DNA from 3 places in the Thalassolituus sp. genome. Region 1 is predicted to be linked to each of the others. Evidence: predicted binding sites of a transcription regulator. Region 1 holds the regulator's gene; each other region holds the start of a gene.
What was found. The regulator LexA, encoded in region 1, represses DNA repair genes until DNA is damaged. The targets are predictions, from matches to a motif close to TACTGTNTANNTANACAGTA.
Positions count from the first base shown of each region.

Region 2: recA (recombinase RecA) is a predicted target of LexA. The motif match lies at 7,352-7,371, and genes of this name have one in related genera.
Region 3: recN (DNA repair protein RecN) is a predicted target of LexA. The motif match lies at 2,449-2,468, and genes of this name have one in related genera.

Region 1 is NZ_CFHJLR010000002.1:21,599-31,529, forward strand. It holds gene mfd (transcription-repair coupling factor) at 1-2,156, shown strand, start outside; gene AC5E51_RS01540 (CsiV family protein) at 2,153-3,148, shown strand; gene AC5E51_RS01545 (S-methyl-5'-thioinosine phosphorylase) at 3,134-3,886, opposite strand; gene nagZ (beta-N-acetylhexosaminidase) at 3,883-4,971, opposite strand; gene AC5E51_RS01555 (L,D-transpeptidase) at 4,979-5,497, opposite strand; gene AC5E51_RS01560 (TetR/AcrR family transcriptional regulator) at 5,513-6,154, opposite strand; gene lexA (transcriptional repressor LexA) at 6,337-6,936, shown strand; gene AC5E51_RS01570 (cell division inhibitor SulA) at 6,987-7,412, shown strand; gene AC5E51_RS01575 (hypothetical protein) at 7,451-7,723, opposite strand; gene AC5E51_RS01580 (hypothetical protein) at 7,859-8,110, opposite strand; gene AC5E51_RS01585 (DUF6586 family protein) at 8,184-8,648, opposite strand; gene AC5E51_RS01590 (YfaZ family outer membrane protein) at 8,648-9,226, opposite strand; gene htpG (molecular chaperone HtpG) at 9,422-9,931, opposite strand, start outside.
Region 2 is NZ_CFHJLR010000014.1:4,222-14,152, forward strand. It holds gene alaS (alanine--tRNA ligase) at 1-613, opposite strand, end outside; gene AC5E51_RS10905 (YgaP family membrane protein) at 802-1,005, shown strand; gene AC5E51_RS10910 (hypothetical protein) at 1,124-2,095, shown strand; gene AC5E51_RS10915 (hypothetical protein) at 2,101-2,343, shown strand; gene AC5E51_RS10920 (alpha/beta fold hydrolase) at 2,352-3,212, shown strand; gene AC5E51_RS10925 (NAD(P)/FAD-dependent oxidoreductase) at 3,346-4,632, shown strand; gene AC5E51_RS10930 (AraC family transcriptional regulator) at 4,604-5,659, opposite strand; gene AC5E51_RS10935 (regulatory protein RecX) at 5,798-6,280, opposite strand; gene recA (recombinase RecA) at 6,261-7,292, opposite strand; gene AC5E51_RS10945 (CinA family protein) at 7,444-7,929, opposite strand; gene AC5E51_RS10950 (Ig-like domain-containing protein) at 8,023-9,931, opposite strand, start outside.
Region 3 is NZ_CFHJLR010000001.1:37,910-47,840, forward strand. It holds gene AC5E51_RS00165 (outer membrane protein assembly factor BamE) at 1-151, opposite strand, end outside; gene fur (ferric iron uptake transcriptional regulator) at 241-645, shown strand; gene recN (DNA repair protein RecN) at 744-2,420, opposite strand; gene grpE (nucleotide exchange factor GrpE) at 2,587-3,159, shown strand; gene dnaK (molecular chaperone DnaK) at 3,284-5,200, shown strand; gene dnaJ (molecular chaperone DnaJ) at 5,447-6,571, shown strand; gene dapB (4-hydroxy-tetrahydrodipicolinate reductase) at 7,039-7,842, shown strand; gene AC5E51_RS00200 (SRPBCC family protein) at 8,095-8,859, opposite strand; gene AC5E51_RS00205 (TetR/AcrR family transcriptional regulator) at 8,983-9,597, opposite strand.

The sequences.
Region 1 (9,931 bases):
GTGCATCAATGACCGATAGCGGTCGACAGATTCACCTGATCACTGAGAACGAATTATTCGGTCAGCGTATCCGCCAGGCCCGCCGTCGCCAGAAGCAGAAAACTGACAGCGATATGGTGATCCGCGACCTGTCAGAGCTGAAGGAAGGCTCTCCGGTGGTTCACCTCGATCATGGTGTCGGGCGCTACACGGGGCTTCAGACACTGGATGCAGGCGGCCAGGTGAATGAGTTCGTTGTGCTGGAATACTCTGGTAACGACAAGCTCTACGTACCGGTATCGAGCCTGCACCTGATTTCCCGGTACGGTGGTGGCGCCGAAGAAACCGCGCCAATGAACAAACTCGGCACCGATAAGTGGTCAGCCGCGAAGCGTAAAGCCGCTGAGAAAATTCGGGACACCGCCGCAGAATTGCTTGATATCTACGCCCGCCGACAGGCACGTAAAGGCTTTGCTTTTGATGAGCCAGATACCGATTACGAGCGTTTTGCAGCAGGCTTCCCTTACGAAGAAACACCGGATCAGCAAGCAGCCATCGAAGCTGTGATTGGTGATATGTGCTCACCGCGCCCAATGGACCGTCTGGTGTGTGGTGATGTTGGCTTTGGTAAAACCGAAGTTGCCATGCGCGCCGCTTTCATGGCCGTTCAGAGTGGTAAACAGGTCGCCGTACTCGTACCGACTACCCTGCTCGCACAACAGCATTATCAGAACTTTGCCGACCGCTTTGCCGAGTGGCCGGTCAAAGTCGATGTGCTGTCGCGTTTCAAATCAGCAAAAGAAACTCAGGCTGCATTGGACCGTATGCTGGAAGGCAAAACAGACATCGTCGTTGGCACGCACAAGCTGCTGCAGAAAGACGTGAAATTTGACCATCTTGGTCTGCTGATCATCGACGAAGAACACCGGTTTGGTGTCGCTCAGAAAGAGAAAATCAAAGCTTTAAGGGCAGAGGTCGATATTCTCACCTTAACGGCCACGCCGATTCCACGAACGCTGAATATGGCAATGGCGAGCATCCGGGATCTGTCGATTATCGCGACGCCACCGGCCAAGCGCTTAAGTGTAAAAACCTTTATCCGCCAGCAGGACGATACTGTCACCAAAGAAGCGGTTCTGCGGGAAATTCTGCGTGGTGGTCAGGTGTATTACCTGCACAACGAAGTGAAGAGCATTGAGAAGACCGCGCGTGAATTGAGCGAAGCCATTCCTGAGGCGCGTATCGGTGTGGCCCACGGACAGATGTCAGAGCGCGAACTGGAAAGCGTGATGAGCGACTTCTACCACAAGCGCTTCAACATGCTGGTGTGTACCACCATCATCGAAACAGGTATCGATATCCCATCGGCAAACACCATCATTATTGAGCGTGCTGATAAGTTTGGTCTGGCGCAGCTTCATCAGCTCCGGGGCCGCGTCGGTCGCTCGCATCACCAGGCGTATGCGTATCTGCTGACACCACCACCGAAGCAGCTCACCAAAGATGCAGAAAAGCGTCTGGATGCTATCGGTGCCTCCCAGGACCTGGGAGCGGGCTTTATGCTTGCGACGCACGACCTTGAGATTCGTGGCGCTGGTGAACTGTTAGGCGATGAACAGTCGGGTCAGATTGAAACGATTGGTTTCACCCTCTATATGGAAATGCTTGAGCAGGCCGTTAATGCGATTCGCGCCGGTAAAGAGCCTTCAGTTGACCTTGCCGCAACGCACGGTGCCGATGTAAACCTGCATATTCCAGCCTTGATTCCGGATGACTACCTGCCAGACGTGAACAGCCGCCTGACGCTCTACAAGCGCATTGCCAGCGCCAAAGACGATCACCAGCTGAAAGAGCTTCAGGTAGAAATGATCGACCGCTTCGGCCTGTTACCTGAACAGGTTAAGAACCTTTTCCGTATTGCGTCACTCAAATTCAAACTGCAACCGCTGGGTATCGCCCGACTCGATGCCAACGACAGTACGGGCAAAATTGAATTCAGCCGTGATACCGAGATAAATCCATTCACTCTGATCAAGCTGGTGCAGACGCGACCGGATGCCTATAAACTGGACGACGGAAACTCGCTGCGTTTCTACGCGAACATGGAAACACTCGACCAGCGTTTCCGCACTATTGATCAACTTCTGACAGATTTACAGAAGGACCCGAATTCGTGAAGACCCTTTCCGCCCTGCTCTCTGCGGGCCTGACACTGAGCATGCTGCCCAGCGTTGTAAACGCGACAGAACATTATCGTGTCGAAGTTATGCTGTTCACTTATCTGGACGAAAACAGTGCCCGCGAGGAACACTGGCCACTCCTTAAGGAGCGCGCAGAGGCGGAAGAAGCTGCAATTGCGGCGGCATTAGAAGAAGACACTTCAGCGATGGCCGAATCAGAGCCAGGCATTGTGAAGTCAGAGGAAGGTATGGCGGGCGACGCCAATCCAGGTGTTCTGCAGGTATCCGCTGAAGAATCGTCAGAGCTTAACAGCGACGCTTCAGACGAGATGAACTCCGCCGAAGAAGATACTGACAGCACGCCTCCGGTAACGCTGCTCGACGACCTCGAATTCGCCAACGCCGTTAATCGCTTTGGCTACCGCAGCGATATGAAAGTCGTGTGGCACCAGGCCTGGATCGAAGAACTTCAGGATTCAGCCAACGCCTACGATCACGAAGTAACCGCCAGTTACGAAGAAGAGAACTTCCGCATCGATATCAGCGGTAGCTTCAACCTGTACCGTAGCCGCTACATTCATATCCGCCCGGATCTTGAAGTAGACCAGCTGATCTTCACCATTCCGGCTGATGCACCACTGTCTGGCGAGACTACTGAAAATACCGAAGAAGGCGCCATGACCATGGCCGTCACCTCTGACACCATATCTGACAACATAGGTAACTCAGACGCCCTTCCCGGGGTTGAAGGTCAGATGACGATCCTTCCCCCGGATCAAGGGATCACCAATGAGCCTGTGGCTGAACCTGAGCCAGAATGGATTCCGCTGCGCGCAGCAAAAATCGAGCGTAGCCGCCGCATGCGCAGCGGTGAGGTCCACTACCTTGATCACCCCCTTCTAGGTATGGTCGTCAAGGTAACGCCTTATGAGGTGCCAGAAGAGGCCTCAGAAGAAGCCCCAGAGAGCGAAGCTTCAGATCAGGGATAATGAAGCTGCGATAATATCGCGGACTTCACTCATTCCTGAGTCGATCACGGCGCGTATCTCATCCATGGTAATCAGGTCGTCGCTCTTTCCGGCGGCCGGATTCACGACAAGACAGATACTCGCGTAAGGAATACCCAGCTCTCTCGCCAGGGCTGCTTCAGGCATGCCCGTCATACCGACCAGATCACAACCGTCTTTATCGAGACGATTAATCTCAGCGATAGTTTCTAATCTTGGCCCCTGTGTCGCCGCATAGACCCCGAAATCAAGCGCGTCGACTGAACATTCTGATGACGCTTTAACAAGCGCCTGGCGCAACGTCTCATCGTACGGATACGTGAGATCAATATGCTCAAGCGGACGGTACTCACCATCAAAAAAAGTACTTTCGCGGCCCCAGGTGTAATCAACCACCTGATGAGGAATCACAATTTTGCCTGAACCCATGTCCGGGTGAATGCCACCCACAGCATTCACAGCAATGATATGAGTAACACCCTGTGCCTCTAATGCCAGCAGGTTTGCGCGGTAGTTAATCTTATGAGGAGGGACTTTGTGAGGATGCCCATGCCGCGCAAGAAACACGACCTCCTGCTCTCGCCAGCGCCCGACTGACAGCGGTGAAGACGGCTGTCCAAGGTCAGTCGTTACAGCCAATGTCTGGCTGATCTCCGGCCCATCAAGCTCGGTTAAGCCGGTGCCGCCAATAACAGCGATTTTACGAGAAGTTGCACTCACAGGTTGTCGTCTCTGATCAGTTGATACGAGACCAGTATTTTACGGGCCTCGGCCATGCCCTTTTCATCAAGGGCATTAGCCTTGCTATCGGGTTTTAGTGATTCAAGCTTTAAAGCGCCAGTGCCTGCACGGTACAAATCGGCAACGGCACTGACGACATCTTTGGCGGCCTGTCGGTTATTGCAGACCACCAGTGCGTTGGCTCCCGCCTGAGCCGCAGCGATCGACCGCTGATAAAAGTCGCCGCCACTGGCAGCGCCTTCCATGGACAGGTCATCGCTGAAAATGATGCCGCTGAAGCCGAGCTGCTTACGCAGAATATCCTGCAACCAGACAGAAGAAAAACCGGCGGTATGGTTTGCATCAATGGCAGGATAGACGACGTGAGCAGGCATAATGCCCTGTATCACGCCTTCGCTGATCAGCGTTTTAAAAGGTACCGACTCGGCTTCTAAGGCTTCGGCATCGCGCGGGTCGACCGGTAACTCCAGATGTGAGTCCGCTTCAACGGCACCATGCCCCGGAAAGTGTTTACCAACGGACATCATGCCCGCAGAAGAAAGTCCTTCGCACCAGGCTCTGGCCAATGACGTCACCGTGTCTGCGCTGTGACCAAAGGCACGATCACCAATCACCCGAGAAAGATCTCGCTCAATATCCAGAACCGGGGCAAACGTCAGATCAACACCATGCGCGATTAACTCAGTAGCCAGAAGTTGGCCACCCAAACGGGCGAGCTCAAGCGCTTTTTCAGGTGATTCCACAAAAATGGCTTCATAGCGCATCATCGGCTCAAACAGCGTAAAGCCGGAGCGAAAGCGCTGCACACGACCACCTTCCTGATCTACGGTGAGCAGGAGGTCGGGTCTCAACGCGTTTAATTCTCCTGTCAGAGCTTTCAGCTGCTGAGGAGATTCGTAATTGCGCGCGAAAAAAATAAGCCCGGCGATTTCAGGCTGAGTTAAGAAATCACGATCCTCATCCGTCAACGCCGTTCCTTCAATATCGGTAATCACGCCGACGGCCTGTGCTAACGCATCCGACACAGCGTATGAATCAGTGGAAGAAACTGAAGACTCGGTCATCGTCATCTCACAAATTGATGCAGGAAATTCGCTGAAAACTTGCCGCCTGAATCCACACCCGGGTACCGGCCTGAATCCGTTCAGCAAGGTCAATCACATCGCTGTTACGCATGCGAATACAACCATGAGACAAGGGTTTCCCCATAGGTTCAGTATCCGGTGTGCCGTGGATATAGATAAAACGACGCTGGGAGTCGACGTTGCCAAAGCGGTTGAGCCCACTCTCCAGGCCCTGTAACCAGAGGATGCGGGAAAGTATCCAGTCCCGGTCCGGATGCTCTTCGGAAAGCTCTGAAGAATAGATTTCACCCGTTGGACGACGCCCACGGAATACGGCGTTTTCCGGCTGATCACGGCCAATAACAGCACAGATACGATGCCAGCCTCTCGGCGTGCAGCCGCTGCCTTCTTCTTCACCTATGCCATTCAATGCCGTTGACACTGAATATTCAGTAATGCCATCGCGCTCAGTCAGCCGCAAGAGTTGATCCTCGACTGAGATCTCAATAAACGGAAGATCTGACATCTACTGACGCGTTCCTTAGTTACCCGCAGGTGACTTCAGCCCGCTGGCGAGGAACGGCAGCAACTGATCGATAACATCCGGCGTGGCGGTGGGTTTACCGAAATCATGCTCCGCCATCGCGGTCAGAGAATCAACCCCGTTCAGTGTGAACATAGTCGCACCCAGCATGAAATGAACCCGCCAGAAGCGGTCTTCGTCGGAGAGCTCCGGCGTCGCCCGGGTAAGAAGATCCGAATAGCGGCGAAATACATGACCATACTCCACGCGCAGAAAACGACGTACATGGCCCTGACCCTGACTGTAGGCAAGCCCCAATAAACGCATAAAGATACGCAGACGTTCAGGCCGGTCTGCCCCCGAACGTAATGCGGTGTCAGATAAGAGCCGCAATAAAGACATCAGGTCAGCAGGTTGTTCGCCCTGCTCTGCATCGCAGGTATTGAGCGCCTTATCGAGTTCAGCGACAAAGGGCGTCAGAAAGCGGGCAAATACAGCCTGTATCAGAGACTTTTTAGAGCCAAAGTGATAATTCACGGCAGCCAGATTCACATCAGCCTTAGTCGTAATATTACGCAACGAAGTCTCCGCGAAACCCCGTTCTGAAAACAACTCTTCTGCAGCATCGAGAATGCTGCGCGCGGTATCTTTCTGCGCCATAGTGCCTTATCCAACTAACAAGTGTTTCAAACATACGTTTAAAACACTTAACACGCAACAATTGCAGCAATTCGGGGAAAATTCCGTCAGATCTAAAATTAGACGGCACTGGGTATTTACACAGTAAAAGGTACTGTATATATTTACACACACTGTATAAATCAACAGACTGGATAAATGTCATGGAAAAGCTCACGGCTCGCCAGCAGGAAGTTCTTGACCTGATTCGCTCAGCCATTGATGAAACAGGCTACCCGCCGACGAGAGCAGAAATTGCCGCAGAACTTGGCTTCCGCTCACCGAATGCAGCAGAAGAACACCTGAAAGCACTGGCACGAAAAGGTGCCATTGAGATGATGCCAGGTGCCAGCCGTGGCATTCGCATCGTAGGTGAAGACTCTCCGGGGCTGCCGGTAATCGGTCGCGTTGCAGCCGGTGAACCTATCCTGGCTCAGGAGCATATTGAAGATTACTGCGAAATTCCGCCGTCGTTCTTTAAGCCGGAAGCGAACTTCCTGCTCGAGGTGCATGGCGACAGCATGATCGACATCGGCATCATGGATGGCGATTACATCGCAGTGCATAAAGCAGAGACCGCACGCAATGGTGACATCGTGGTTGCCCGCGTCGGTGAAGAAGTAACCGTTAAGCGATACCACAAGAGCCGCAATCAGGTAACTCTGTTTGCTGAGAACGAAAATTACGCCCCGATTGAGGTCAACCTGAAAGAGCAGGAATTTGCGATTGAAGGTAAATACGTAGGTGTTATTCGTCGCCAGTAACGCGACCGACCAGAGTAACAGGTAAACGGTACACGACAGGAGAGATTGTTATGCGTCAGTTATCTTTCGAAGTATGTCCAGAAGCAGCACCACTCAGCTCTGCGGCACCCGTCAGAAGCGTGCCTAAAGGCAGTATGACGGAAGTCATTGTGTCTGAAGGCAGTGCATTACAACCCTTCCAGCTGTTGCCTGTGCTGGCTCTGTGCAGCGACCAGAAACGTTGGTTGATGTGGCTGAGCCCAAGCCAGAATCTGAACAAACAATGGCTGGCAAAAGCGGGCATCAGCGACTCTCCGGTACTTCACCTGAATACTCAAGTCGCTACTCAGTTTGACTTGTGTATCAAGGCGCTGAGATCAGGTAAAAGCCATTTGATTGTTGAGTGGTCAGGCGAACTCGCGGCAGATACCCGTCAACTGCTACGCCGTGTCGCAGAAGAAAACGGATCACACCTGTTCATTGTGCGTGGAGAATAAGACACTACCAGCCGGAGCTGGTAGTTGATCCGCCCGAATTACTGAGCAGTAGTAGCGGCAGGAACGTGCACAACGGCACCTTTTTCGTGCAACTCAACAACACGATCCAGTCGCTCAAGGGCTTTTTCCAGCGCGTCCTGGTTGTTCTCCATCGCTTTAATGGCATCTTTTGTTTCTTCGAGCGCGGTGCGCGTCTGCTCACGGGCTTCAGTGTATGCCTGAACGAGTTCAGAACTTTCTGGCTCATCGCTGCACGCGGTGATCAGTGAAGCGGAAAGTACTACAGTCGAGAGTGCTACTAGCTTTTTCATTCTCATCCTCAGAAGTCAATTTTCACAAGTACACCCGTTAACAGGGCTTTAGTTAGGATACTGAAATTCAAAAAAAAATCCGGTATCAGTTGCCCGATACCGGATTTTTTTATGAATTTGTCTGCCAGGGACAAATCAATGCAGGTGCTGACTGCTCTGCGGCACCTCAAAGTCGTCACTCTCGACTTCCATCCCAGACAGATCGCCCACGAGGCGCACGCCAGCCTCGAGCATTACTCTGGCCACATCCATATGGTGCTCCTGGAGACTTGCTTTCGCATCTTCAGAGAAACAGATACGAACCAGCGCATCGCTGTCCTGTTCGTCGGCACGACGCAGGGCAATGTCACCATTGGATAACTCTACAATTTCGAAAAAACCAGCCATAAGTGCCTCTTCGTTTCTGAGCGCGGATGATAACACAGGGGGGTGACGCTTTATACGAGAGTCACTGGGAGAATCAGCTTTCCTGCCGATTCTCACGCTGACTATCGATCAGGTCAGACAGATGCTGCCACCAGGACTGTGGCTGTATGTCATCGCTCTGTGCAACGGCAATGACGTTGACCGCACCCGCTGCCTGCGGGTTTCCAGCCGGGCCCGGACGCCAACGCGTTTCTGCCTCACGCAGAAATGCACTCAACCATGAGTAAGGGTCCTCGGCCAGAATCCGAATCTCGGTCATTTCACCGGTCACCAGAGGTGTCTTGTTCAGAAGATCTGAAAATGAACTGACTTCGCCGCGGTAAGTAGCAAGCGTCGCCAGCTCATTCAGATACGAAATAAAGGCATCCTGCATAAGGTACAGGCCTGAGGTCTCAAGCCCTTCAGCAAGTGCCGGGTTACCGGTTTCGCGACGCGCCTGCTCCAACAGCAATCGTGCCTGATAGAGTTTCTGGTTGGTGAAGCTCAGCCACTGACTCATCAGAAGTTCAGCTTCAGGCCGAGGTGCAGACCATCGCCGATCTTATGACGACCGCTCTGATCATCAAAAGAAACCGAGGTCATGCGGAAGCCTGTGTAAAGGTGGGCCGTCGGCAGAATATTAAAGTGCAGACGCAGATCTGCATCGACAAAGTTATTCACGTCACTGAATGACACAACCGGCGGCGCGTAGTACACATGACCACTCACACCAAAGTTACGGTTGAACGGGAAGTTGTAACGGGCAAAGCCGCCTACACCAATGGCGGCTCCGTCATTGTCATCAGTGAATATGCCGTAAGCATTGGCGCCAACACCGATATACAGGTCTGAATTCGGATTACGGACATCCACCACATGAACGCCCCCCGAGATGATGTCGCCCTGGTCACTCTCGTGCAGAGCCGCCAGGTTCAGGTGCATACCGGTATCCATGCGGGTGGCATCCCAGCCAACGCGAGCAGTAGTGTCCGCCAGGCTGATATCTAAAGATCCCCCAGCCATCGCAGAAGTAGAAATTGCAGCGACTGACGCTATAGCAGCCAGAGAAATGCGACGGGCCAACGTAAGTGTGTTCATCGTGGTACGGCGTCCTGTTTTTAGTAATAGATGTTCAGTAATAGAATTCTTATCGGTCTATGATACCAGCGTGTCTGTCGTTGGGAAAAGTACGCCAGAGACAGGCATGGTGACCTAGGTGTTGAGGAGTGTACGGGAGTGTCAGGAAAAATGCTCACACACCAGAAGCGCATGAGCATTTTGTTAAGGCAAGGCTTACTTCATCAGATCAAGCAGCAGCTTGTTCAGGCGGGTAACGTACTGAGCGGGTTGCTTCAGTTGACTGCCCTCTGCAAGCTGGGCCTGCGCGTGAATGACCTGTGCCAGTTCGGCGAAGCGATCTTCGTCCGCTTCCTGATCAAGGCGCTCAATCAATGGATGTGACGGGTTCACTTCGAGTGCAACTTCAGGCTCTGGCACCTTCTGACCAGCAGCTTCCATCAGGCGACGCATATGACCACCCATGTCGTACTGGCCAACCACGAGGCATGCGGGAGAATCTGACAAGCGCGAGCTGACACGGACTTCTTTAACGTCGTCTTTCAGCGCTGCTTCCAGACGCTCAATGAGTGCTTTGTGCGACTCTTCGAGTTGCTTCTGCTCTTCCTTTTCGGACTCGTCAGCCAGCTCATCAAGATCCAGCTCGCCCTTGGTAACATCCTGGAATGCTTTGCCATCAAAGTCACTCAGGTGGCCGACCATCCACTCATCAACGCGATCTGTCAG
Region 2 (9,931 bases), on a different contig from region 1:
GGTCGCCGTCTTCTTCTGGTGTGCCCGGAGGCCCACCCCAGATGTGCTCGCCATGGTCGTAGAAAATCTCAGTACACGGGCCGCAAGGGCCAGTGTCACCCATCTGCCAGAAGTTATCCGATGCGTAACGTGCGCCTTTGTTGTCACCGATACGTACGATTTTATCTTCTGGAATGCCCATCTTTTTATTCCAGATATCAAACGCTTCGTCGTCTTCTGCGTACACCGTGACCATCAGTTTTTCGACTGGCAGGTTTAACCATTTTTCTGACGTCAGGAATTCCCACGCATAGCTGATCGCATCTTCTTTGAAATAGTCACCGAAACTGAAGTTACCTAGCATTTCAAAGAAGGTGTGGTGACGCGCCGTATAGCCCACATTTTCCAGGTCGTTGTGCTTACCACCTGCCCGGACACAGCGCTGCGAGGACGCGGCGCGGGTGTAACTGCGCACGTCGTTACCGAGGAAACAGTCTTTGAACTGCACCATTCCGGCGTTAGTGAACAGCAGCGTCGGATCGTTACCCGGTACCAGTGGGCTGGAGGCAACGATTTCGTGTCCCTTCGATGCGAAGAAGTCAAGGAACGCCTGGCGGATTTCTGAGCTTTTCATACGGTTGCGTGATTCCAAACGAGTTCAGAGATAATTAGGGCACCTCTGAATAATGCAGTGATGAGGTGCCTGGCCCGGCAGTATAGCGTTTTGTGGGCCTGAGTCCCACAGCAAGGAAGAGGTTGACTACGTTTTAAACAGGCAGTAATATAACTGCATGGTTATTTTATTATAAACAGGCTAATTCTATGAACATTGATCGTCTCGTCTTTGCTATCGCCGGCTCGTTTATCCTGCTCAGTATCGCACTGTCGCAACTGCATTCTGAATACTGGCTGTTCTTCACGGGTTTTGTAGGCTTAAACATGCTCCAGGCGGCTTTTACCGGTTTCTGCCCACTGGCCCGGATTCTCAAGGTGTTTGGCGTCAAAACAGGCTGTGCGTTCAACTGAGAGTTCGTCTGGAAGAGAGAGATCGTTCCGTACCGCCGAAGCACTTCAAGCTTTGGCGGAAAACCACACGCCAAGGTAATAAAGCGTATGTATACTGGCCCTCTTTATTGGGGGTTTTATGCAACGTTTTTTCGTTTTTACACTATCTGTATTCCTAAGCCTTCCAGTGCTTGCAACAGACTGGAAAGACTATCCAGAAGATCTTCAGCAATACGACTTTTCAGGAGATAAGCTGCAACAGCAGTGGCAGGACCTGACGAAGCTGACACGGGTTGAGTACCCGGATGTCGACTGGATCAGATCAATGATGACCGACTATCCACGTCTCGCTCACCATATGATGGTTCTGGGCGCAGATCCTGAAGCTCACCCGGCCGTCTTTAAAGCAATTCAGGACAGTGATTACTCAGATCTGGCCAGCGCGGTTCAGGAAGTCTGGCGTTTACACTATTCAGGCCAATACGAAAAAGCGTATGAACTGGGTATGCAGCTTGGACCCGTCGGAGAAGTGCCTGCGATTTATTCCCGCCTGGTTCATGCGACCCTTCTGATTGATGATCACGATGACAAAATGGAAGAGTTTGCTGAAGCCGCTGCTTTATCCAATGAAGGCCTGGCTCTCGCTCCAGAATACCGCTTTGCAGAATTCGGACTGGTCTATGCGAAAGTCCGCATGCTCGAGTTAATGAGCACAGGAGAGGCCCGCAGCTCCGGTTATATTCCTATCGCACAGGATAAGCTCGATAAGTTGCAGGAGTACGCACCAGATCGCGGCGCTTACCCTCTCACACGGGGTGGGCTTGAAGCCGGCATCGTTGAGCGCGTAGGCTCATTTCTGGGAAGCATTACTTACGGTGCGACAGAAAGCAGCGCGATTGAGAATTTTGAAAAAGCTCAGAAACTGTTGCCGGATATGGCGATCGTTTACAACGAATACTCTGTAGGCTTGATTCGCCTTGATGAAGATAACTTCCGCAAAGAGATACGCAAACTACTGAACACATGCTTGGCCATTGAGCCCGTCAATGCTGAAGATGCCCTGAATCAAATGCATTGCAAACGCACGCTTGAATCTATGAATAAGGATTAAAAGCAATGGAAAATAGCGGTGTAATTTACCTGATGATGCTGCCAGCGATGGCCGTCACTATGCTGCATCTCGGCATCGGCCCTTTCGGCCATCCGAGCATGATAAAACACCACCTTGCTTTCCTGCGCGCACCAAAATTACTAAGAATAATAATTCAGGCAATCTGCATCGCCGTGCTTTTCACGGGCGCTGCACAAATGCTTGGAATGATCGACCTCACCACCTCCACAGACAATCCAGCTGATTGAGAGGAATCATGGACACTACCCACATTTACAACGGACCAATAGGCCTCGAAACCCGACACGCAGGCCCAGCCGATGGCGAGGTCGTTATTCTATTACACGGTTTCCCAGAGTGCTGGAGCACCTGGCGCCATCAGATTCCTGTGTTAGCGGAAGCCGGTTACCGGGTATTCGTACCGAATATGCGTGGCTACGGACATTCGTCCAAACCAGCCGACGTAAGCGACTATCACGTCGATGAGCTGATCAAAGATGTCGATGCCATCCGCCGTTATGCCGGTGTCGAGAAAATCCATCTTGTCGGTCACGACTGGGGCGCCATGGTTGCCTGGTGGTACGCACTGAATAAACCTGAGCAGCTTGCCAGCCTGAGCATTCTGAACGTGCCCCACCCTAAGGTATTCCTGGGAACAGTGCGTAAAAGTCCGGTACAGATGCTAAAAAGCTGGTACGTGTTCTATTTTCAGATCCCGCGCCTGCCAGAATTGACGTTGCCAGTGAATAATTTCTTCTTTTTCAGAGATATTCTCAAGCGTACATCCAATAAAGGCAGCTACAGCGACGAGGACTTCAGTGAACTGCAAAAACACTGGCGTATTCCTGGAGCTATGCGAGCCATGGTCAACTACTATCGCTCAGCGTTACGTAGCCAGCCTAAGTCACCGAGAGGCGACCGGATTAAAACGCCGACTCAGATACTCTGGGGGGAGCACGACCTCGCGCTGACGCTGGAAATGGCGCGAGACAGCGAAAAATTCCTCGACAATGGCTCACTGACTACTTACCCGGATGCGACACACTGGCTCGCGCACGACAAACCGGCGGAAGTTTCTGCTCGCCTCATAGGCCATTTCGAAGCCAACCCCGCCTGATCCATCTCAGGTGCGGAAAGGTTCCCCCCTCATTTGACCTAACGGAGGGGGGGGTTATAAGCCGCCATAAATTTCCGACTTTTTATACGATTCGCCGTATAATGCCGCCAATTTCATTTATAGGGAGTACCCCATGCAACGAATCGTCATAGTCGGCGGTGGCGCAGGTGGACTGGAACTGGCCACACAGCTCGGGCGTAAACTCGGTCGAAAGAGAAAAGCCGAGGTTGTGTTAATTGACGCCACCCCAACCCACCTGTGGAAGCCATTACTGCACGAAGTCGCTACTGGCGCACTGGACTCAGGCATCGATGAACTGAACTACCGCGCCCACGGCAAAAAACACGGGTTTCATTTTCAGATCGGGCGAATGAGTGGACTGAATCGCGAGAAAAAATCGCTTGTTCTCGAAGCTATGCTCGACGATGAGGGCAAGGAAGTATTGCCAGAGCGTGCCGTCGATTACGATACGCTCGTCATGGCATTAGGCAGCGTCACCAATGATTTTGGAACTAAAGGCGCAGCGGAAAACTGCATTTTTCTGGATAGCCGTGACCAGGCTGAGCGCTTCCATAAATTACTACTGAATGAATTCCTACGCTGCAGTAACCTGGAAGAGCCGCGACCACTCGAAGTGGCCATTGTCGGTGCTGGCGCGACCGGCGTGGAACTGTCTGCCGAGTTGTATAATACAGCAGAAGTAATGGCCTCATACGGCCTTAAAAACGTCTCGCCAGAGCAGCTTAAGGTTCGCTTAATAGAAGCCGGAGACCGTATTTTACCGGCTCTTCCTCCACGGTTATCTGCAGCAGCTACCCGGGAACTTGAGTCACTCGGTGTTGAAGTCATGACCTCAACCATGATCACTGAAGTTACTGATTCAGGGTTTGTGAATAAATCGGGCGAACATATTCCAGCCGTTATCCGTGTCTGGGCAGCAGGCGTAAAAGCCCCTGAGTTTATGAAAGAACTCGGTCTCGAAACAAATCGTGCAAACCAGTTAGTCGTGAACAATAGCCTGCAGACTGAAGACGAGAACATTTTTGCACTTGGCGATTGCTGCAGTGTTATTGATAAAGCAACAGGAAAGCCCGTGCCTCCGCGTGCGCAAGCTGCGCATCAACAGTCATCTCATCTGGTAAAAGCCCTGAGCGCGAGACACAAAGGCAAAGCCATGCCGGAGTTTGTGTATAAAGACAAAGGCTCTCTGGTGTCCCTGAGTCGCTACAGCACGGTTGGAAGCCTGATGGGGAACCTGACCAAAGGGTCGATGATGATTGAGGGGCGCTTAGCACGCCTGGTCTACGTGTCACTCTATCGACTGCACCAGGTAGCATTACACGGGTACTGGCATACCCTGCTGCTTACCCTGGTTGGACACATCAATAAAGTTATTCGTCCTCGGTTGAAATTGCATTAATCGTTGAGAGGTACGCCTGGCGGTAATCGCCAGGCGTTGAACCTGTCCAGCGCCGGAATGCTTTATAGAATGCACTCGGCTCGGTGTAACCCACTTTATAGGCCACTTCATACAAAGGCATATCACCTTCGCAGATGAGCTTCATCGAAAGCCCCTGACGCGCCTCGTCTAATAAGTTCTGATAGGTTGTACCCAGAGCGCGCAACCGGCGTTGAAGATTTCGCACGCTGATACCCAACTGATCCGCGACCCCCTCCTGGGATACATTTCTCCGGATCAGGCACATTTCCAGAATATCTTTTAATTCAGAATAGAGAGCCAGATGCTCACGAAACCTCTGATCCTGACGGATCAGCTCACGTTGAACACTTTTGAAAAGCACCGGCTGAGGATCTGGTCCATCACGATTCCAGGCGACCTGACTGATCTCAAGCATGTAGAAGCCTTCAGTCGCAGCGACCTGTATTCCGGTGATATCCGCCGCTTGCGCTGCATCCGCAATTTCGCTCTGCGGAAGATGCATACAGAGGTCTTCGGGTTCAAAACTATCGCCTAGCGCATCCCGGCAGACACCCGCCATGATCACCACGGCAGCAGACAACTGCAGTGGCGACACATGCCTTTCAGGATGACGCTCTACCGAAATCAGTACTATGTCACTTTGGGAGGTATCAATTTCATAGCGCAGACTTCCTGTCGACAGATACACGTAAGGAATCAGCGCCTCGATACCTTTACGCAACGAAGGCGCACAACGGAGCAATCGCTGCAATGGCATCTCACGGCGCGCCATATAGATACCGAGATCAAACGCCAGCAACTCGTCATCAAGAAAACGTGCGACAAAGTCGTATGCATCTGCAACACGATCTGTATCAACCCACCTTGGAAGTGGTAATTCCGGGTCTATCCGCAGGATAGGCCATAGTTGATTCATATCCACGCCGCGGCCGTTCCAGTAATTCAGCAGGTGCTGTACCAGTACAATATCGACCTGAGCAGTCGGCGCCATATCCTTCCCCAACATTCGAATCCTATGAGCAATCAGACAGTTAACATTTGTTCTTTTTCTGTCAAAATCGAATGTTCCGTACCTGCGCCATCTGAGTCAATAGACTGAGGCGACACTGCCCGGTTAGGCACGAATTTAGGCGTATAAACTGAATTACTCAGAGCTTTCGCGCAGTAAGGTATCCACGGCAGCACTGATCTGATCGCTGCTGAAGCCACGATATGACAGAAAGCGCCAAAGTTTCAGTTTAAAATCAGGATTATCATGTCCTATGGAACGCGCCTTTCTGCGGGCAACTTCAAGCGCTTTTTCGTGCCAATTTTCTTCTGACGTTTCAAATGCAGAACAGGCTGTTTCTCCATCAACGCCTTTTTCCCGCAACTCCTGCTTCAAGCGAACAGGACCAACCCCACGAGAAGCACGGGAACGGACAAACATTGAGGCGAAACGCTCGTCAGACTGCCACTGGCGTTCAGCGAGCTCGTCTAACACGCATTCCAGATCGTCGGCAGAGGCTGCCTTTGGAGAGAGCTTCCGCCACAGTTCGCGGCGGGAATAATCACGGCGGGAGAGCAGATCTACCGCCGCGTGTTTCAGGCCAGACTGGTCAAGAGGCTCAGGCTTCGGCTTCTTCATCCTCAGACTCTGGTTGTTCTGAAGGTACATTCAACAGCTGCGCACGGATCTGACCTTCGATATCAGCGGCCATTTCTGGATGATCCTCCAGATACTGGGACGCGTTCGCCTTACCCTGACCGATCTTATCGCCCTGATAGCTGTACCAGGCACCTGATTTCTCAACAATGCCGCATTTCACACCCAGATCGATCACTTCACCCATATGGTAAATACCTTTGCCATACATGATCTGGAACTCGGCCTGCTTAAACGGCGGCGACACTTTGTTCTTCACGACCTTCACCCGGGTTTCATTACCTACGATTTCATCGCCCTGTTTTACAGAGCCGGTACGACGGATATCGAGGCGAACAGAAGAGTAGAACTTGAGCGCATTACCGCCAGTCGTAGTCTCAGGGCTACCAAACATGACACCGATCTTCATACGGATCTGGTTAATGAAGATCACCAGACAGTTGGCATTTTTTACATTGCCCGTGATTTTACGCAGAGCCTGAGACATCAGACGTGCCTGCAGGCCAACATGACTGTCACCCATCTCACCTTCAATCTCGGCTTTTGGCGTCAGAGCGGCAACCGAGTCAACAACGATGACATCAACCGCGCCAGAGCGTACCAGACTGTCACAGATCTCCAGCGCCTGCTCGCCAGTATCCGGCTGTGATACCAGCAAGCTATCCAGGTCGATACCCAGCTTTTCAGCATACAGAGGATCTAACGCGTGTTCGGCGTCGATAATAGCGACGGTTTTACCTGCTTTCTGCGCCTGAGCCATCGCAGACAGACACATGGTTGTTTTACCTGAACTCTCCGGACCGTAGATTTCTACAATACGTCCCATTGGCAAACCGCCAATTCCAAGCGCAATATCCAGACTCAAAGAACCCGTGGAGACTGCAGGAATGGCTTCGCGAGGCTGCTCACCCATTTTCATGATGGCGCCTTTACCGAACTGGCGTTCGATCTGGCCCAGGGCTGCATCCAGAGCTTTCTGTTTGTTCTGATCCATGGTCGGTTCCTTGGTCGTATTCAGTCGTTAATCAGGAATATTGTTCAGCAATCTTTGATTACTGTAGATTTAACCAGTATTTAATCACAGCGTTTTTTAAAGTCAACAAAACACTGGTTATTTGTTCAGTACTTTTTCAGTCAGGTGAGTTTCAGTGGTCGCAGTCATTCACGAAGCCCAATAACATCTCCAGCGCTTTGGCGACAGACTGCTGGCGGACAGCATCCCGATCACCATCAAACTGAAAGAGGTTTACCCTCTGAGCGGCCTCGCTGCCACAGCCAATCCATACTGTCCCGACGGGCTTACCCGCGACGGCTCCACCTGGCCCGGCAATGCCACTGACTGCAATACTGACGTCCCCAAAGCGGGCTGCACCTGCCACCATAGCTTTTACTGTCGCTTCGCTGACTGCACCGTGTGCATTCAATATCTCTGCTGGTACACCGAGGTCACGCTGTTTAGCAGTATTCGAGTAGGTAACAAAACCGCATTCAAACCACTGACTACTCCCGGCCAGATCGGTACACGCGGCAGCAATCATGCCACCCGTACAGGATTCTGCCGTCACAAGTTTCAGGTTGCGAGCGAGCAATTCTGTAGACAGAGTCTGAAGAAGATCGGATATGGCGGACATGATAGTTCCTGCGTCAAAGTCTGAGGCACAGAATATCAGATGAAGCGAGAGCGGACATGCCTTACTGGCATGTCCGTTCGCGTAAACTGAAGACTATTTAATCACCCGGATTTCTACCCGGCGATTCGCTGCACGGCCCTGTGCGGTGTCGTTACTGGCGATTGGATCTTCTTCACCGTAACCTCTGGCTTCTAAGCGCATGGGGTTGATTCCCATATCAATCAGATATTGCATCACTGCATTCGCTCTGCGCTCCGATAGCCGCTGATTGTTTGCAGCGGCCCCCAGTGAGTCCGTGTAAGCACCGATCTCAATACGGGCGTCCGGGTACTCCATCAGAGTGTCTGCGACCTGTTCGAGAGTACGCGTTGCGCCACGGGTCAGCTCGGCAGAACCACTAGCAAAATAGACACCATCAAGCCGGGCATCCAGAACCGAACATCCGCGGTGATTTACAGACATACCCGAAGGCGTACCCGGACAATCATCAATATCATCAACGATACCATCATCATCGCTGTCTGCCATGATGACCACCGGTGCTTTTACCGGTTCTGGCTTTGGCAGCGGACGCGGCTTAACCACCGGTCGGCGTTGCGGAACGGGTTCGGTGGTGCCAAAGCGTTTCATTATAGAAAGGCCGACAAAATGAGCATCCCGGGTGAAAGACTGACCAGAAATGCGCGCTGCCCAACTGTCTTTAAAGCTGTACTCAATCCCTATCCCCAGCCCCAGAGCCATTGAGGCTTCTTTGCTGTAATCAACGTCAGAATCGGTTGAAATCGACGCCAGCCCAGCTTCGAGATAGGCGTTCAGGGAATTTTTTCCGTTCCAGCTGGTTTGCCAGGGATACCAGTGTAGTGCAGCGCCCAGAGCACTGTAACCGAAGTCCGACTCTTCTCCTGTATCACCATCTTCAAGAACCGCGTTGCCGAGGTCGGTGTAGTGAAGCTCTACCGAGATGTCGTCTTTCAGACGATAACCACCGAAAAGTTGAAAACCAAAGCCTGACTCATCAACGTTATCGTATACGCTATCACTGGTTCCGGGCGTCAGGCGACTGAAGCCCAACCCCAGCCCAACATACGACTCTTCTGATTCGAAGGCCTGTGATACCAAGGGTGCAAACATCACGAGCACACCAACCAGCAGTGACACTGTGGGCTTTAAAAAAGCCCGTTTGTGCCGTTCTGCTCTGCGGCGCAGCACCACCAGCGGCAGGCCGAGCAGTACCCAGAGCAAGCTCTGACTACCAAGGCCTGGCAGTGATGCATTCACTTCACCTTTGCCCGGTACGATATTCTCCACCAGCTCAGGTGCCTGTTCGGCATCCTGTACCTGCATGTAATCTGGCGTACCATCGCCATCGGAGTCCGCACACACAGCGCCGGTACCACATTCCTGACGGTCACTGATCCCATCACCGTCCGAGTCGCCCGAACCATCCGGCATGCCAGCAGCATTGTTGCTGTCCGGATCACGGTAGTCAGGAATGCCATCGTCATCGACGTCGCCAGTGCCACCTTCTTCGACGGTGAGGATGCCATCGTTGTCGTCATCAGGGTCGAGGTAATCAGGAATACCGTCATTATCGGTATCGTCATTACGAGGATTACCGTCGCCGTCTGCATCTTCAAATGCCGTCGAAACGCCATCGCCATCATCGTCCGGGTCGCGGAAGTTCGGCAAATCATCACCATCGCTGTCCCAGCAGAGAATCAGCCCCGGACACTCAACAGCATCACTGATGCCATCACGGTCCGAGTCACCGCCTGACGGGTCCAGATAATCCGGAATACCATCAAAGTCGCTATCGCCTTCATTTTCTTCTGCGGTCGGAACACCATCGCCGTCGTCATCCGGATCACGGTAGTCCGGACGTCCGTCATTGTCGGTGTCGTCGTTCAACGGATCACCGTCGCCGTTACGGTCCTCATCTACCGTTGGGATACCGTCACCGTCGTCATCCTCGGACAGATAGTCCGGGGCACCGTTGCCATCA
Region 3 (9,931 bases), on a different contig from region 1:
CCTGACGTTCAGTCATGCCGGGCTCCAGCTGATCCAACATGTCCTGGGTAACGATATTGCCCTGTTGAACGTTGAGTTTGTAGACACCTGGGAAGGTACAGCCGGAAAGGGTTGCAAAACCCAGTAATCCGGTCAGAATTAAAGCTCGCATAGTCAGGGTTAAATCCGGGCATTAGTTATTAAGAATGGACGGGATGATACCTGATCACCCCATCCACTGTGAAATGATAGAGGAATACCGTGTCAGAACAGAACATGGAACTTCGTAAAGCGGGCCTGAAGGTCACGCTGCCCCGAGTCAAAATTCTCAGTATTCTTGAGAGTAACCCAGAAGCGCACATGAGTGCTGAAGACGTGTATCGTTCATTGATCGACGCGGGTGAAGACGTGGGTCTTGCCACTGTTTATCGTGTACTGACTCAGTTTGAAAGTGCGGGTCTGGTTGAACGTCACAACTTCGATGGCGGCCATTCTGTATTCGAACTTGCACGTGGAGAGCACCACGATCACATGGTGAACGTCGAAGATGGCACCGTGATTGAGTTCTCTAACGAACAGATTGAGCGTCTGCAGCACGAAATTGCTGAAGAACATGGCTTTGATCTGGTTGATCACAGCCTGGTACTGTACGTTCGTAAGAAGTGACGTCAGGCTATTATTAGCAAGTACAATCAAAAAGAGCCGCAATTGCGGCTCTTTTTTATATCTGTTTATACCTACTGATACGTTATGAGCCAGACGCTTTAAGAACCTGCCATGGCCAGCATTTCACCCGCATGAGCCAGTGTCTGTTGAGTGATTTCAACGCCGCCCAGCATGCGCGCCAGCTCTTCTTTACGCTGAGAGGTGCTTAGCGTGCGGATGCTGGTATGGGTCGCAGTGTCGCCACTTACTTTACTCACCTGAAAGTGATTGTGCGCCTGTGCCGCCACCTGAGGCTGGTGGGTCACACACATAATCTGGGCTTGTCCGCCAAGTTCGCGCATCAGGCGCCCGACACGTTCAGCAGTGCCACCGCCCACACCCACATCGACTTCATCGAAGATCAGGCATGGGGTATGAGACGTTGCTGCAGTGACGACCTGAAGCGCCAGGCTGATTCGTGAAAGTTCGCCACCGGAAGCCACTTTAGCCAGGGGACCTGCGGGCATGCCTGGGTTGGTCTGCACTTCAAAGCCAACAAAGTTCAACCCGTGTGGACTCAGATCAGCCTCAGACAACTCATCACAGCGGGTTGTGAAAATGGCCTTACCAAGGCCAAGAGAGTCGAAGTGACTGCTTACTGCGCTGCTCAGTTTGCTGGCCGCTTTCTGACGCTTAGCAGACAGCTGCTGAGCGCCTTTCAGGCAGATCGCTCTGAGATTGGCCACTTCTTCTTCCAATGCTTCGAGGTCATCGTCTGACAGGCTCATGGCTTCTAAGGCCGCTTCCTGTTCCTGCCAGTGTGCATAAAGCGACTCGGGCCGGATCTGATGTTTACGCGCCATGCCGTACAGTTCACTCAGGCGAGCATCGATCTGCTGCAGGCGATGTGGGTTCATGTCGATGTTATCAAGATACCGCTGCAGGGAGCTGGCCGCTTCGTCCAGCTGAATCTGTGCCTGATTCAGCATGTCCCGGACTTCGTCGAGCAGGGGGTGTGTATCATTGATGTTATCGACCTCCTGCAGGGCCCGGTGAATCATCTGGCTGGCGGCATCGTCGCCGGAGTCTCCGCCGTTACAGACGATCATGGCCGACTGGCCACAGATCAAGGTATTCTCTGCACCGGATAACCGTTTCTGTTCGAGCTCGAGATCGCTGAGTTCGTCTTCTTTCAGGTCTAGTTCCCGCAATTCACTGACCTGATACTCCAGCAGTTGTCTTTGCGCCAGAAGTTCGCTGCTGGATTCACGGAGTGTGTGTAAACGCTTCTCTTCTTTCTTCCAGGCTGAAAACCCACGGCGAACGGTCTCTGCGAGGGGGTTTAGCCCTGCATAGGCGTCGAGAATGTCACGTGCGGCGTCTTTTTCCAGCAACCGTTGATGCGCGTGTTGTGAATGAATGCCGATAAGGTGCTGCCCAAGATCACGAAGGTCGGCTGCAGACACCGGACGGCCGTTCACATAACCACGTGAACGGCCTTCTGCAGAAATGACCCGACGAAGTATAACGTTATCGTCGTCGGCAGGGAGTTCATGCTGCCTGAGCCATTCCAGAGCGGCGGCATTGGTAGAGAAAGTTGCCGCGACATCGGCTTTATCCTGCCCCTGTCGCACAGCTCCGGCTTCTGCACGTTGCCCCAGTGTCAGCCCCAGTGCGCCCAGCAGAATAGACTTACCGGCGCCGGTCTCACCGGTGATAACCGTCATGCCTTGAGAGAAATCGAGCTCCATATGCTCGATCAGGGCGAACTGATGAATCGACAGTGAGGTCAGCATACGACATCCTCTGGTCTGAATGTATATACAGTGTTTTTATATACAGTATCGGTTTCTGTCAAGGTGTTTTCCATGAACCGGGATTGAAAACAGGGGTTGAACTGCCAACGGCTGGCCCCATATAGCCGACAGCGATATGAATTAAGACCGATGACAGAGGTGACTGATGTCTGAAGAACAGAAACCCCAGGAAGAAATTCTGGAAGAAACTGCCGAACAGGAAGCGGTTGAAAACGCTGATGTAGAGGCAGAAGCCCCGGCTGATGCTGAGTTGGAAGCTGCCCGTGCGGAAGTGGCAGAAGCCAAAGATCAGGTCCTGCGTGTGCAGGCTGAAATGCAGAATGTTCGCCGTCGTGCAGAGCAGGACGTCGAAAAGGCGCACAAGTTCGCTGTCGAAAAGTTCGCCAACGAAATGTTGACCGTTGTCGATAATCTGGAGCGCGGTCTGGCTGCAGCGCCGGAAGAAGAAGCGACCAAAGCGATCCGTGAAGGTATGGAAATGACCCTTTCCGGCTTAATCAGTTCGCTTGAACGCTTCAAAGTTGAGCAGGTAAACCCGGAAGGCGAGCCTTTCAACCCAGAGCTACATCAGGCAATGAGCATGGTTGAAAATGCAGAACTGGCGCCAAACACAGTCATGGCCGTGATGCAGAAGGGCTACACCCTGAATGGCCGTCTGCTGCGCCCAGCAATGGTGATGGTCAGCAAAGGCGCCGCTCAGATCGACGAGAATGCCTGATAAAAAGTATGGAATAAGGTCTTGAAAGCAAAAAACGTGACCTTATATAGCTAACAACGACAGATAACGCTGTTTTTACAAAGTTTCAGATAGCCGCAGCAGGCGGCAAATTGGAGATTCAATTATGGGTAAAATTATTGGTATCGACCTCGGCACCACTAACTCATGTGTTGCGATTATGGACGGTGACAAGGCGCGTGTTATTGAGAACGCCGAAGGTGATCGTACAACCCCTTCTATCATCGCTTACACCGACGACGAGACTCTGGTTGGTCAGTCTGCAAAACGTCAGGCTGTTACTAATCCACAGAACACGCTGTTCGCAGTTAAGCGTCTGATCGGTCGTCGCTTCAAAGACGACGTCGTTCAGAAAGACATCAAAATGGTGCCTTACAAAATCATCGAAGCGGGCAATGGTGACGCTTGGGTTGAAGTGAAAGGCGATAAGTTTGCACCGCCACAGGTGTCTGCAGAAGTTCTGAAGAAAATGAAGAAAACTGCAGAAGACTACCTGGGTGAAGAAGTGACTGAAGCAGTAATTACTGTTCCGGCTTACTTCAACGATTCACAGCGTCAGGCAACAAAAGACGCCGGTAAAATCGCGGGCCTCGAAGTCAAGCGTATTATCAACGAGCCAACTGCAGCGGCGCTGGCGTACGGTATCGACAAGCAGTCGGGTGACCGTACTATCGCGGTATACGACCTGGGTGGTGGTACATTCGATATCTCTATCATCGAAGTTGCGGACGTAGACGGCGAGAAGCAGTTTGAAGTTCTGGCGACCAACGGTGACACCTTCCTTGGTGGTGAAGACTTTGACCTGCGTCTGATCGAATACCTGGCGGACGAATTCAAGAAAGAAAGCGGTATCGATCTGCACAACGACCCGCTGGCCCTGCAGCGTCTGAAAGAAGCCGCAGAAAAAGCGAAAGTTGAGTTGTCTTCAAGCCAGCAGACTGACGTAAACCTGCCGTACATCACTGCTGATGCGTCTGGTCCTAAGCACCTTAACGTCAAAGTGACCCGCGCTAAGCTGGAGTCGCTGGTAGAAGAGCTGGTTAAGCGTTCACTCGAGCCATGCCGCACTGCACTTGCGGATGCTGATCTGAGTGCGTCAGAAATTGACGAAGTCATTCTGGTGGGTGGTCAGACCCGTATGCCAATGGTTCAGAAGGCGGTTTCTGAGTTCTTCGGCAAAGAGCCACGTAAGGATGTTAACCCGGATGAGGCAGTTGCTGTCGGTGCATCGATTCAGGGTGCGGTACTGTCAGGCGATGTTAAAGACGTTCTGCTGCTCGACGTGACTCCGCTGACCCTCGGTATCGAAACCATGGGTGGCGTAGCAACCCCAGTGATTGAGAAAAACACCACGATTCCTACTAAGAAATCGCAGGTATTCTCAACCGCAGAAGACAATCAGACCGCGGTAACCATTCACGTGGTACAGGGTGAGCGTAAGCAGGCTGCGCAGAACAAGTCACTGGGTCGTTTCGACCTGGCAGACATTCCGCCAGCAGCACGTGGTATGCCACAGATTGAAGTGACCTTCGACATCGATGCCAACGGTATTCTGAACGTTAGCGCGAAAGACAAGGCGACTGGCAAAGAGCAGTCCATCGTGATTAAAGCGAACTCGGGTCTGAGCGACGAAGAGATCGAGAAGATGGTGTCTGACGCGGAAGCAAACGCTGAAGCGGATAAGAAGTTCGAAGAAATGGTTCAGGTTCGCAACACAGCGGATGGTCTGATCCACGCGACTCGTAAGACACTGGAAGAAGCCGGCGACAAAGCGACCGATGATGAGAAATCAGCCATCGAAGCAGCCATCGCTGACCTGGAAGAAGCACTGAAAGGCGACGACAAAGACAACATCGAAGCCAAAACCAATGCTCTGACAGAAGCGTCTTCATCTCTGGCGCAGAAGCTTTACGCAGAGCAGGCAGCACAGGCTGAAGCCGCAGGTGGTGCAGAGCAGGCGGACAGCGCTTCTCAAGACGACGATGTAGTTGACGCTGAGTTCGAAGAAGTTAAAGACAAGTAATATTTGGACCTGGCTGCGTTGCTATCGCGGTGTTGGAAAAGAGTTCGGAATGCTCATGTATGGCTTATACACTGCGCTTCCTTACTCTTTTCCGCCTTGCGCTAGCGGCCTCGCCGACGGTCCGGAGACTGCGTGACGAGTTTTTGTTACGCCTTTGTCATAGTAAGAACAGTGGACGCGGCAACCAGTTTGCCGCGTTTTACTTCGTAGCGGAGCTGCGAAGCGGTTTTAATTAACAGGTGAATCATGTCCAAGCGGGATTATTACGAAGTTCTCGGTGTTAGCCGGGATGTCGACGCGAAGGAGCTGAAGAAGGCTTACCGTAAACTGGCGATGAAGTACCATCCGGACCGTAACCCGGATGATAAAGATGCAGACGCTAAGTTTAAGGAAGCGACTGAAGCCTACGAAATTCTGGGTGACCAACAGAAGCGTGCCGCGTACGACCAGTATGGTCACGCAGGTGTCGACCCGAACGCCGGTGGCGGTGGTTTCGGTGGCGGCGGTGCTAACTTCAGCGACATCTTTGGCGATGTGTTCGGTGATATCTTTGGTGGCGGCGGTGGCCGGGGCGGTCGCGGTGGACCACAGCGTGGTTCAGATCTGCGTTACACCATGGAGCTTTCTCTCGAAGAAGCCGTACGCGGTATCGAGAAGAAAATCCGTGTACCCACCCTGACAAGTTGTGAAACCTGTGATGGCTCAGGTGCCAAGCCAGGTACGTCACCTAAGACCTGTGGTACCTGCGGTGGCGCGGGTCAGGTGCGTATGCAGCAGGGCTTCTTCTCTGTGCAGCAGACCTGTCCGACCTGTCGTGGTCAGGGCACCATGATCGAAGATCCGTGCAACAGCTGTCACGGTCGCGGTGTGAAAGAAGAAACCAAAACGCTTTCAGTGAAAATTCCACCGGGCGTCGATACAGGTGATCGTATTCGTCTGTCAGGCGAAGGTGAAGCAGGCGCTATGGGTGGCCCAGCAGGCGACCTCTACGTTCAGGTGTCGGTGAAAGAGCATGAGTTGTTCCACCGGGATGGTCGCAACCTGTATTGCGATGTGCCGATCAGCATTGTTGATGCAGCACTGGGTGGCGAACTTGAAGTGCCAACCCTCGATGGTCGTGTGAAACTGAAGATCCCAGCGGAAACACAGTCAGGCAAACTCTTTCGCTTGCGTGGGAAAGGCGTAACGCCAGTGCGTGGTGGTACCGCCGGTGATCTCTTGTGTCGCGTGCAGGTAGAAACGCCAGTGAACCTGACGAATGAGCAGAAAGATCTGCTGATGAAGTTTCAGGAGTCGCTGACAGGAGAAAAGCATTCGCCACAAAAAAAATCCTGGTTTGAGGGGGTTAAACGCTTCTTCGAGGACATTTGACCAGACCTGTCTGCATCGTCATTACGGCGTTAAAAGAGGCCCGGAAATGCTCATGTATGACTTATACACTGCGCGTTTCCGGGCCTCTTTTGCCTTGTACTGACTTCTTCGCCGACGGTTTGGTGTATCGATGAGATTGTCGTTACCTACGAAATTGCTCACGTACTAAAGTACGCTCCGCGCTCTCGATCGAATTTGCCTTGCTCCGGCGGCCTCGTTAACGCTATCAATTCATAAGCGGCTACCTCAGATAGTTATAATTCCCTGAATGCTCATGTATGACTTATACACTGCGCGTACCCGGGCCTCTTTTGCCTTGTACTGACTTCTTCGTCAACGGTCTGGCGTCGTAATTTGTAGTAGCGCACCCCATGCGCGACACTCTGGCCTTTCCCGCGCTTTTCCTTACCCCATGCCTTCGGTATCCTTAGGCCGTCTATTTATCCTATCTACAAAGCAGAAGAATAATGACCCGAATTGCTATCACCGGTGCTGCCGGTCGTATGGGGCGCGTGCTGATCGAAGCCGTCCACAATGATGAAGCCGCTGAAGTCGCAGGTGCGATCGTTCTTGAGAATGACCCTATGGTTGGTGTTGATGCCGGTGCCATTGCTGGTCTGGCCACGACCCTGGACGTGAAGGCTGTCACTTCGGTCGAAGAAGCAATCCCTCACTTCGATGTACTGATCGACTTCACTTCGCCTGAATCGACCATGGCGAATGTCGAACTGTGCCAGAAGCATGGCAAAGGCATTGTGATTGGCACGACAGGACTGACAGATGAACAGAAGTCGAAGTTGAAAGCGGCTGCGGCAGATACCCGTATCGTATTTGCGCCTAACTACTCAGTGGGTGTGAACCTGTGTCTGAACCTGCTGCGCATGGCAGCCAAGGTGATGGGTGAAGACAGTGATATCGAAGTGATCGAGATGCACCACCGTCATAAAGTCGATGCGCCATCCGGTACTGCACTGCGCATGGGCGAAGTCGTTGCAGAAACCATGGGCTGGAATCTGAACGAAGTGGCTTGCTACGGCCGCGAGGGCCAGACGGGTGCTCGCCCGCACAAGCAGATTGGTTTTGAGACCATTCGTGGTGGAGACGTTGTCGGTGACCACACTGTGATGTTCGCCACCGAAGGCGAGCGTGTTGAGGTGACTCATAAAGCACAGAGCCGTATGACCTTTGCGAAGGGCGCTGTGCGTGCGGCGAAGTGGCTGACTGAGCAGCCAGCAGGGCTATACGATATGCAGGACGTTCTGGGGTTCTGATCTCTGCGTGCTGAGCTCGCTGATACTGCCTTAAAAACTCCTTCGGAATGCTCATGTACTACTCGTACACTCCGCTTCCTCATCAGTTTTTGCCTTGTCGCAGCGTCGCTCAGCAACCCAGAGTTAATCATCAGTTTTCTCTAGTCAGCGCGGAATGCTCATGTATTACCTATACATTCCGCTTCCTTGCTGACTTTTGCCAGACACAAAAAAGGCCGCGATTGCGGCCTTTCTTATATCTGGTGATCAGGATCAGTCATCGTTTGGATCGAGCGGATCACTGTCGTCCAGTTCGTCGATCTTGGCGAGCAGCGCTTTCAGACCTTCTTTATCTTTGGCTACACTCGACAGGTCGTCTGGAGTTGCGTCACTGAAATCACGGTCGCCTTCTTCCAGCAGGTCACGCATACCGCTGAGTGTAACGTATGGGGCTCGGCTGGATACGGCGTTTGCCAACCATGAGGGTAGTCGTCCAGCGAGATCAACGAATGTGGTGAAGCGCACCTTAGTCATGTCTTCACTGAGTGGTGTGATTTCGAACAGGTTCGAGAATTCGCGAATCTTGACCATGTTGTCATGCTCAGGGCCGATATCGTCAATGTTACGGCTGCTGATGTAAATCACGTCGTTCTCGATCCACGATTTGCTTTTGATCGTTACGTAGCGGGCAGCGACGGGCCATACGCCCTTGTATTCCATGTAGCTGTATTCCGGCGGGACGGCCGCGCTGTCACGACAGAAGTAGACCCACTTGTGCAGGTCTTCCGGTGTATCGATGGTCAGCAGAATATTCAGCGCGGGCTCGTTAAGAATCACTTCACCGCGAAACTGTTTTACGTCTGCTCCGGGGATTGCCCGGCGCCAGGTCGAAACTTCGCCCACCTCATCGCCTGAGGACGTGACTTCCCATGGGATGGAATCATCGATTTCTGTGACTTGTGGTTCAGCGTGTGCACTGAAAGGTATGGCCAGTAGCAATGCAGCGGCCGCCGCACAGGAAAACATTGCGCGTTTCACGGTATGAGTCTCTTGTTGTGATAATTTTTAATAGGTTAACCCCGAGAGGCCATGCTATGTAAGGTTGTTCTGGGCCGCAAGCGGAGAACACGCCACGTGTGTGGCGCGTTATAACCCGAAGGGTCAGGCGGGGCTAACCCCCAGAGTGTGACTGAAGCCTCTTGATATGAGCTCTCGGATGGCAGACTCGTCTTCTGCGTCAGGGCTGAAAACCATCATTACCAGCATATGGGCATTGCCCAAGGCCCATCGGGCCCGGTCATGAGCGGGCAGACCCGGAGCCAGCCGACCGTCATTAACGGCATTTTGTATCTGTGTTTCTATCAGAGACATCATCTGGTTCTGGAATGTGAGATAGCGTGGCCATGTATCTTCACGAACCGAAGAACTCCATTCCAGCCATATCTTAAAATAGTCTGGATAGGTCTTACACGCCTGAATGATAGTGGTGATGCAGTGGTCAAGAACCTCTGCAGCACTGCCTGGTTTCTCGACGGCACTGACGGAGAGATTGATCAGATAGTTTTCGACTTCGTCCAGTACTTCATCTACCAGAGCTTCACGGGTATTGAAGTAGTTGAAAACTGTAGCAACTGAGACTCCGGCCCGTTGAGCGATTTCAGTGTGCCCGGCCCGGCCGATACCGCGAAGAGCAAACACTGAAATAGCGTCTTTCATCAATAGTTGTTTGCGCTTGGAAGGATTCATTCTGCGGCGGACGTGCGCTTCTCCATGCATGGTCTGGCCCCGTGTTTAGTTATTTTCCTGATGGGACACAAGTATGGGGCAAGGCTGATAAAAAAGGGAATACGTTAATAACAAAACTTATACAATAGTATTAGTTTGTATCAGGGCTGTAACTCTTCGCGGAAACGTCTGGTGGGATTAGCTCACGTGGACAATCAGTCAATATTTCTGTATCATCCCGCGCAATTTACGTATGTACAGCGGACGCCAGTCACGCACTGTCAGAATTGATCCGGAAGCGGGATGGAGTCAGAAAAGTCACCATCCCGCTTTTTTACGGCTCACGCAAGGACGGTCGGGCGTCAGCGGGGCGCATACGCTACCA